2 regions of the Rhodoglobus galactosidasius genome follow, and region 1 is predicted to be linked to the other one. Evidence: riboswitches for the same ligand, from Rfam matches in the RefSeq annotation. Region 1 holds a riboswitch; the other holds the start of a gene.
What was found. A riboswitch is a leader RNA that binds a small molecule or an ion and turns the genes downstream of it on or off. The one in region 1 is predicted to bind glycine.

Region 1 (4,389 bases):
CCGGTGACTTAAGGATCGTGAGAGCGAGCAGGTCGGCCGCGACAACCGCAAGCCCACCGTGAGCCTTGACCGCGGCGATGACTTCGCTGGAATCCCAGACGCGACCCGTGGCACCGGGGTACTGGATGAGCGCACCGAAGCACGCGGGCAGCTCGGGGTTCGCACCCAGCGTTGCGAGGTCCAGTTCAACAAGCTCAATCCCGACAGCCTCCGCGCGGTTCGCAAGCAGAGCCTTGGTTTGGGGAAGGGTGTCCGCGTCGACGATGAACACGTGTGACTCCACGCGGGCTGCGCGACGAGCCAACAGCATGCCCTCAACGGCAGAGGTGCCCTCGTCGAGCATCGATGCGTTTGTGGTGGTCATTCCGGCGAGGTCAGCAACCATCGTCTGGAAGTTGATGAGCGCCTCAAGGCGGCCCTGCGAAATTTCGGGCTGGTATGGCGTGTATGCCGTGTACCAGCTCGGGTTCTCAAACACGTTGCGCTTGATAACAGCAGGCGTGATGGTGTCGTAGTAGCCGAGACCGATCATGCTGCGGCGAACCTTGTTCGCGCCGGCGAGGGCACGCAGTTCGGCGAGCGCCTCCCGCTCCGAGGCGGGAGCCGGGATCGTGGAGTTCACGACGGGTGTCTGGTGAATTGCGGGCGGGACCGCGGCATCCACGAGCGCTTCGAGGCTGTCGTAGCCGACGGCGGCAAGCATGCTCGCCTGTGCTGCAGCATCCGTGCCGATGTGGCGGTCGGCGAACTTGCTGATGATGATGGGGTTGGACATTACTCGCCTGTCAGTGCGGTGTATTCGTCAAGGCTGAGCATCGACGGGAGTTCGGAAAATTCGATCCTCACAAGCCAGCCCTCGCCAAAGGGGTCGCTGTTGACGAGTTCGGGGCTGCCCGAGACTGCATCGTTGGCTTCAACGACGGTGCCTGCGACGGGTGCAAAGATTTCGCCGACAGACTTGGTCGACTCAATCTCTCCGACGATCTTGCCGAGAGCGACGGTGTCGCCCACCTTGGGCAGTTCGACGAACACGATGTCGCCCAGCTTGTCTGCCGCGTAGTCGGTAATGCCGACAGTCGCGACGTTTCCGTCAACAAGCACCCACTCGTGCTCGGCGGTGTACTGCAATTCGCTCTTCTCAGCCATGATCAGGCCTCTCTTTTGTAAAAAGGTAGGGAAACAACGGATGCAGCGATGCGACTGCCCCGCACATCAATGTGAAGCTCGGTGCCAACTTCGCTCACGTCGGGGTCGACGTATGCCATGGCGATGGGGTGCCCCAGGGTTGGCGACAGTGCGCCCGAGGTGATGACTCCTACCTCGGTGTCGCCGCTGTAGAGCGCGTAGTCGGCGCGACCGGCACGACGACCCTCAGCGGCGAGACCCACGAGAACTCGGGCACCGGCATCCGGTCCGGCTTCGATCGCGGAACGACCCACGAAGTCGCCTTCCTTGCTGAGGGCAACCACTCGACCGAGACCGGCCTGCACGGGGAAAGTGTTGAGGTTCAGTTCGTGACCGTAGAGCGGCATTCCTGCTTCAAGGCGCAAGGTGTCGCGGCAGGCGAGACCGGCGGGTACGAGACCGAGTGGTTCGCCGGCAACCGTGAGTGCTGCCCACAGGTCAGCCGCGGCATCCACGTGAATGTACAGTTCGAAACCGTCTTCACCGGTGTAGCCGGTGCGGCCGATGATGAGGTCGTGACCGTTAAAAATGGCGGCGGTTTCACGGTAGTACTTGAGCTCATCGAGCGGGGTGGCAAAGTCGGTGAGGCCTGCGGTTGCTTCGAGGATGGCCCGCGATACCGGCCCCTGCACGGCGATCAGTGCATAGTCATCGCTCTCGTCGGTGACAGCGACATCGAACCCTGCAGCGCGTTCGGCGAGCGCCGTTGCTGCAGCGAAACGGTTGCCCGCGTTCGCCACCACCAAGAAGTGCTCATCGGCCAGGCGATAGGTGACGAGGTCGTCAATGATTCCGCCGGCATCGTTGAGCAGCAGGCTGTACTTGGCCTGCGCGAGTGCAATGCCCGAAAGCTTGCCCACGAGCGCGTAGTCGAGGAAGGCGCCAGCATCGGTTCCCCGCACGTGAATCTCAGCCATGTGCGAGATGTCGAAAATACCAGCAGCAGTGCGCACAGCATGGTGCTCGGCGAGGTCAGAGCTATACCGCACCGGCATCATCCAGCCAGCGAAGTCAGTGAACGCAGCGCCCAGCTGTTCGTGGATGCTGTGCAGCGGTGAATACCTCACCGCAGCAGGTGACGATTCAGCGGGTGAAGCTGCAGACGAAGATTCATCGGTCACGGAGTTCTCCTGGCGCGTGGCTAGTGGATAGAACTCCCCCTCTGTGATGAGCCTGAGAGCTTCACGCACCTTCAAGCTAGTGCGCTTTCACCGTCGGCGGAACCTCTTGGTTATGCGAGGTTCTCTTTCCAGAGTGGCCAGTGCGATGCGGTACATGAACCTGAGAGATTGGCGGGGAGGCTTGCTCCTTCGGTGCCGTGCGGACGTTTGGTCAACGAGTGTTGATAAACGCCGTATGCCCGGCTCTCCCGCATCGTGTTGCGGCCCGATGTTCAGTTGTTAGCTCAGCATAGCAATGCTGGGCGGATGCTCGTGCCTGTGCCAACGCAGAAAAGGCCCTGTGCCAGCGCAGAAAGGCTTAGAGCAGCGCCGAACTGAGCAGCAGACTCGTCTCACTGTTAACAACGCCCTCGACATTGCGCATGCGGGCCAGCACTCGGTCAAAGTTACTGAGACTGTCGGTGCGGATGTCGGCCACGAGATCCCACGCACCGTTGGTGGTGTGGAGTTCGTGGATCTCGGGCAGTCCGCGCAACTTGGCGATGACAGCATCCGTTGACCGCCCTTCTACCTCGATGAAAGAGATCGCCCGAATGAAGGATGGGTCGCGATCTTCGCGAATACGCACTGAGAAACCGAGCACGGTTCCGTCGCTGACAAGCCGGTCGATGCGGCTGTTTACGGTCGCGCGTGTGACGTCGAGTCTGCGGGCGAGACTCGCGATTGACTCGCGCCCGTCGGCCCGGAGGGCTGCGAGGAGGCGGCGGTCGAGATCATCCAGTTGAGGCATGCACAAAGTGTATAGCCACGCTCTCGATTATGCTTATTCACTGGCACATAATCGCGTCTAATGGGTGTTGTGGATGCATAGTGCACATTCGTAACGTGGGGACTATCCATACTGCAACGAAGGGAGTGACCGTGGTCAACTACGTAGACGTCAACAACATGGGGCGCTGGATCGCCGACACCGGAATCGAGCCCATCATCATGGGCATCGTGAGCTACCTTGAGCAGGATTACGCCAAGTGGCCACAGTTCGACAAGTCCGCTCGCGTTGCGGCACATTCCGCCGAGGGCGTTATCGAGCTCATGCCGACGAGCGATGGCGAAACGTATGCCTTTAAGTACGTGAACGGCCACCCCTCGAACCCCGCCAACGGCTTTCAGACGGTCACCGCTCTCGGCATGCTCGCGCGCGTCGATAACGGCTACCCCACCTTCTTCTCTGAGATGACGCTGCTCACCGCGCTGCGCACCGCTGCAACATCGGTGCTCGCTGCTCGCGCTCTCGCCCGCCCCGATTCACAGGTGCTCGCCTTGATCGGCACCGGTACCCAGTCAGAGTTCCAAGCTCTCGGATTCCGTGCAGCCTTTGGCATCACTCAGCTGCGCGTATGGGACACCGACCCTGCAGCGCTCGACAAGTTCATCCGCAACGTCGAACCGCTCGGCTTCGAGGTCGTTCGCGCTAGCTCAGCTGCGGAAGCTGCTGCCGGCGCCGATATCGTGACTACCTGCACCGCAGACAAGGCGAACGCAACAATCCTCACCGCCGACATGATCGAGCCCGGTATGCACCTCAACGCGATCGGTGGCGACTGCCCAGGCAAGACCGAGCTCGCCGCCGACATCGTGCGCGACGCGACAGTGTTTGTTGAGTTCCCCGAGCAGACTCGCATCGAGGGTGAGATTCAGCAGCTTGGCGCTGACTCCCCCATCACCGAGCTGTGGGAAGTGCTCGCTGGACGCGCCGCCGGTCGCACTTCAGAAACCGAAGTGACGCTGTTTGACTCGGTCGGTTTCGCGATCGAAGACTTCTCGGCACTGCGCTACGTCTTCGATGCGGTTCGCGGCACCGACTACACAACAGACCTTGACCTCATTGCTAGCCCGGCCGACCCCAAGGACCTGTTCTCGCTCGTTTCGCGCGCGCCCGCGCTCACCGCGTAGGTCATCAGTGAGCGTTCAGGCCCCCTCGGCCGCAATACTCATTCGCCCGCACCTGTTCACTCCAAACAGTCAGACCGCCAGCGATAACGCATTCCAGTCGACCGATCCCACCCGCACTCCGGATGAGATT
Region 2 (4,389 bases), on a different contig from region 1:
CTGTGACTTTTTGGCGGCACGGGTTGAGATTGCGCGGGCTGCAGGGGTGCCTGAAGAGCGGCTTTTTGTCGACCCCGGGCACGACCTCAACAAGAACACTCTGCACAGCCTCGAACTCACGCGGCGGCTCGACGTGATCACCGCACTTGGAATACCGACATTGGTCGCACTTTCCAATAAGGATTTCATTGGCGAAGTACTCGGCATGCCCAAGTCGCAGCGCCTCGAGGGTTCGCTCGCCGCAGCCGTGGCGTGTGTGCTGAACGGTGCGCGGGTGGTTCGAGTGCATGAAGTCTCCGAAACTGTCGCGGCGGTGCGCATGGCCGAGGCCATCTTGGGGCTGCGTGAGCCCGCGCTGCTGAAGCACAACATGTCAGACGCAAACGAAAGGTAGATTCTGATGGCAACCTCATCCGAGATCCGAACACTCACTGCCGGCGCTGAAGTTGGCGACGAACAATTGCTGGCCAGCTATGCGATCGCAGATCGTTCCGTGCCCTGGTTGCGTGCCAACTTTGTCTCGAGCATTGATGGTGCGGCAACCCACGAGGGCACTTCGGGCCCGCTCGGCACTGCTACCGACGGTCGAGTCTTCGCGCTGCTGCGGCGACTAGCGGATGTGATTGTGGTCGGTGCGGGAACAGTGCGCCAAGAGGGCTACCGAAATCTGGCGCTCGATGAGGATGCTGTGGAATGGCGGAAAGCCAATGGCCTCGCTGCACAACCGCGGTTTGCGGTGGTGAGTGCGTCGCTGCGTCTCGAACCGAGCGACCTCGCTGGCTATGCTGCGCGACCGTTCGTGATCACAACAGAAAGTGCTCCGGCAAGGGCGCGCGCCCAGGTGTCGGAGGTGGCGGAGGTGATTGTCGCTGGCGATACGGAGGTAGATACCGTCGAACTGAAACATGTTCTTGCCGAGCGCGGCTATCCGCAACTGCACAGCGAGGGCGGGCCGACACTATTTGCCACGATGATCGCTCAAGGAGTGGTCGACGAACTCTGTCTGACCGTCAGCCCCCGCTTGGAAGGTGGCTCAGCTCGCCGAATTGTGGATGCTGCCGAGGCAACCCCGCAGGACATGGCACTGGCGCATGCGCTTGGCGGCGATGACGGCACGCTCCTACTGCGTTACGTGCGGACGGCTCGCTAGTAATTTGTCGGCAGACCTGCCAGTCTGCGCCTGGGCGGCTACGGGAATAGCGAATGGCCTGCGAGCTCTAGCACTCGACAACATTGACCGCGAGCCCGCCCATCGAGGTTTCTTTGTAGCGCGAGCTCATGTCTTTGCCGGTCTCGGCCATCGTGATAATGACCTCATCGAGCGAGACGCGGTGCTCACCGTCGCCCCACAACGCCATTTTCGCGGCGTTGATCGCTTTGGCGGCGGCGATCGCGTTTCGCTCAATGCACGGGATCTGCACGAGGCCGCCGATGGGATCGCACGTGAGTCCGAGGTTGTGTTCCATTGCGATTTCGGCAGCGTTTTCGACCTGTTCCGGAGTTCCGCCGAGGATCTCGGCCAGACCAGCAGCGGCCATTGACGACGCTGAACCGACTTCGCCCTGGCATCCGACCTCAGCACCCGAGATCGATGCCATGCGCTTGTAGAGCACGCCGACGGCGGCGCTGGCAAGCAAGAAACGCTCTGTCGCGTCATCCTTCGTCGCTTGGTCCGCATCCCTCATCCCCGGCGCATAGTGCGTCGCGTAGAAGAGCACCGCAGGGATGATGCCCGCGGCGCCATTGGTGGGCGCGGTTACGACTCGCCCTCCAGAAGCATTCTCTTCATTCACGGCCAGAGCAACAAGGTTTACCCACTCCTGCCAGAATGCGGGATCCCGGTCGGGGTCTTCTTTGCGCAGACGTGCATGCCAGTCTGGTGCGCGTCGACGCACCTTCAGATTGCCGGGAAGGTTGCCGGTGCGCTCGAGACTGTTGTTCTTGCACTCGTCCATAACGTCGCGAATATGCAGGAGTCCAGCGGTGATTTCGGCCTGAGTGCGACGAGCGAGTTCGTTTTTGAGCATCACGCCGCTGAAACTGAGACCCTCTGAGCGACAGTGGGCTAAGAGCTGTGCGGCGGTGCGGAACGGCAAGGGATCCGCGACTGCTGCCGGGCCGGTGGACGAGCTGCCGTCACGGTTGTCGCCCTCTCGGTAGATGAATCCGCCCCCGATCGAGAAGTAGGTTGCCTCGAGCACAGCGTTGTCATCCGCATCGTATGCCGCGAACCGCATGCCATTCGGATGCCCGTCGAGAACGGTGAGCGGATGCAGCGCAATCGCGCCCTCAGTGAACGGGGTTTCGCGGCTGCCTGCAAGCTGCAATATCCCGGAACTTTCGATCCGCTCGAGAATCGTCTCCATCTCCGCAGGCAGAACTTGGTCGGGGAGTTTGCCCTCCAACCCAATAAGCACGGCGCTCATAGTGCCGTGACCTGCACCCGTAGCGGCGAGGGAGCCATAGAGTCGCACGCTGAGCGAGGCGACAGAGTCGAGCATCCGATGTTCGGCAAGGTCTGCAGCGAATGATGCGGCGGCGCGCATAGGGCCGACCGTGTGCGAACTCGATGGGCCAATACCGACCGTGAACAGGTCAAAGCTGCTGAGCGGAACCTCTTCGAGAGAGGGTGTGGGTACTTCAGTTCGGGGCGTCAGGTTGCGAATTGGCACGGTGACTCCATTTCTTCACCACACATCTTCGTGCGGGCGTCGTTGAGTCCTCTCCGCTCTGTATCGGGCCTGAGAGTTTCCGCACGCTTGTGGCGTCGCGTTGCCCCGTCGGCGAGTCGGGCAGGGCCGACTACTTTTCAGAGTTGCCTAGCCACTGCGGTACTGGTGCCTGAGAGATTCCCGGAGAGGGTTTGCTCCTACGGCGCCAACCAACGATCGGAAGGGCTCTCCCGCAGCGGTATGACGGCTGTTCACTTGTGCCCTCAGCATACACTTTCGGCCGCGAACGACACCGAATTATTGAGCGGATGCTGAGGGCTAATTGGGTGTTCGGTCAGGCTGCATGGCATGACCGTTTCAGTCTCTAGTCCTCGGGATCGGTGGGATCAATCGGCTCGTGGTGGTCGGCATTCGTGACGCCACGACGCCAGTACCCATCGGCCGCCACTTGTTGTTTGGGCAGGCCCAACTCGCGGCGCAGGTAGCGACGCAGGGGCACCAACGTTGTCGCCTCGCCAGCAAGGAAGATAAAGGTCGATTCCCCGATCTCACCGAGCGCACGCAGTGCAGCATCCAGTTGACCGAGTCCGTCGCGGCGGTAGAACCATTCGGCCGACATTCGTGCCTTCTGCTCGTCGGTGAAGTAGCTTTCCACGCTCCCGTCAGACACATCGAACAGTGCGGTGATGTGCACTGACGTTGGAAGCATATCGATCCACCGTGAGCTGGCGGGAAGTGCGGTTTCGTCGGCGACCAGAATCACGCGGGTGGCTCCACGGGGAAGCAACTTCGATCCCCGGGGGCCAGCGATCACGAGAGAATCGCCCACGGTTGCGTGGGCAGCCCAAGCAGAGGCGGGACCCTCATCACCGTGAACAACGAAATCAATGTCGAGCTCGTGCTGGCCGTCGGTGCTCCGGAAACCGAGGGGAGTGTAGTCACGAGAAATCACGCCGCCGCCCTTGGGCTTGCTGATGCCGGACTCGGTCATGATGGGAGCAGCGAGTTTGCCAGTAACAGGATCCGGAAAGAACGCCTTGACGTGGTCGGTGGGTCCGCTGCTGACAAACCCCTCAAGCTCGTCACCGCTCAGAGTGATTCGAGCGATGTTCGGCGTGGGGTGACTCACCGCGCTGACGGTGACGTGTCGGACGACGAGGGGGTGTTTGACGGTGTCGCGTTCAATGGTCATAGACGGTTGGCGATGGCGCCGGCTCATTTCACTCGAGAAGTTAGGGTTGCCTAATAACTCTAACGTGCGGATGTCGCTACGGCTACACGTCGACGGCCGTGACGCTTGTAGAGATCGAAATCTCGCCCTCCAATGTGCGATGCACAGGGCACTTGTCTGCGATCACGAGGAGCGCGTCACGTTGTTCCTGACTGAGCTCTCCATCGAAGGTAAGCTCACGGGTAATGTGCTCAACCATGCCCTCGGTTGAGGTGCAGTGGTCGCACTCCGCGGCCGCGATGCGCTCGCGGGTCAACCGCACGCTCACCCCAGTCAATGGCATCTTCTTGCGGTCGGCGTACATCCGCATGGTGATCGAGGTGCAGCTGCCGAGCCCAGCGAGAATGAAATCATACGGGCCGGGCCCATGGTTTTCACTGAACGGGGCAGGCTCGTCAGAGATGAATTCATGCCCAGACGCGAATACTCGCTGCTCGTAACGCGCAGGACCGCTCTCGCTAACAATCACCGAGCTTCCGTCTTGAG

Region 2: linked by a shared signal. The riboswitch ahead of ACTJJW_RS11680 (L-serine ammonia-lyase) and the one ahead of gcvT (glycine cleavage system aminomethyltransferase GcvT) in region 1 are both predicted to bind glycine.

The regions. Positions count from the first base shown of each region.
Region 1 is NZ_JBQIAV010000007.1:136,809-141,197, reverse strand. It holds gene gcvP (aminomethyl-transferring glycine dehydrogenase) at 1-775, opposite strand, end outside; gene gcvH (glycine cleavage system protein GcvH) at 775-1,146, opposite strand; gene gcvT (glycine cleavage system aminomethyltransferase GcvT) at 1,149-2,306, opposite strand; glycine riboswitch at 2,341-2,443, opposite strand; glycine riboswitch at 2,445-2,567, opposite strand; gene ACTJJW_RS10725 (Lrp/AsnC family transcriptional regulator) at 2,665-3,096, opposite strand; gene ACTJJW_RS10720 (ornithine cyclodeaminase) at 3,228-4,259, shown strand; gene ctlX (citrulline utilization hydrolase CtlX) at 4,267-4,389, shown strand, end outside.
Region 2 is NZ_JBQIAV010000008.1:146,214-150,602, reverse strand. It holds gene folP (dihydropteroate synthase) at 1-394, shown strand, start outside; gene ACTJJW_RS11685 (pyrimidine reductase family protein) at 401-1,150, shown strand; gene ACTJJW_RS11680 (L-serine ammonia-lyase) at 1,218-2,672, opposite strand; glycine riboswitch at 2,820-2,915, opposite strand; gene ACTJJW_RS11675 (siderophore-interacting protein) at 3,037-3,864, opposite strand; gene ACTJJW_RS11670 (bifunctional alpha/beta hydrolase/OsmC family protein) at 3,947-4,389, opposite strand, start outside.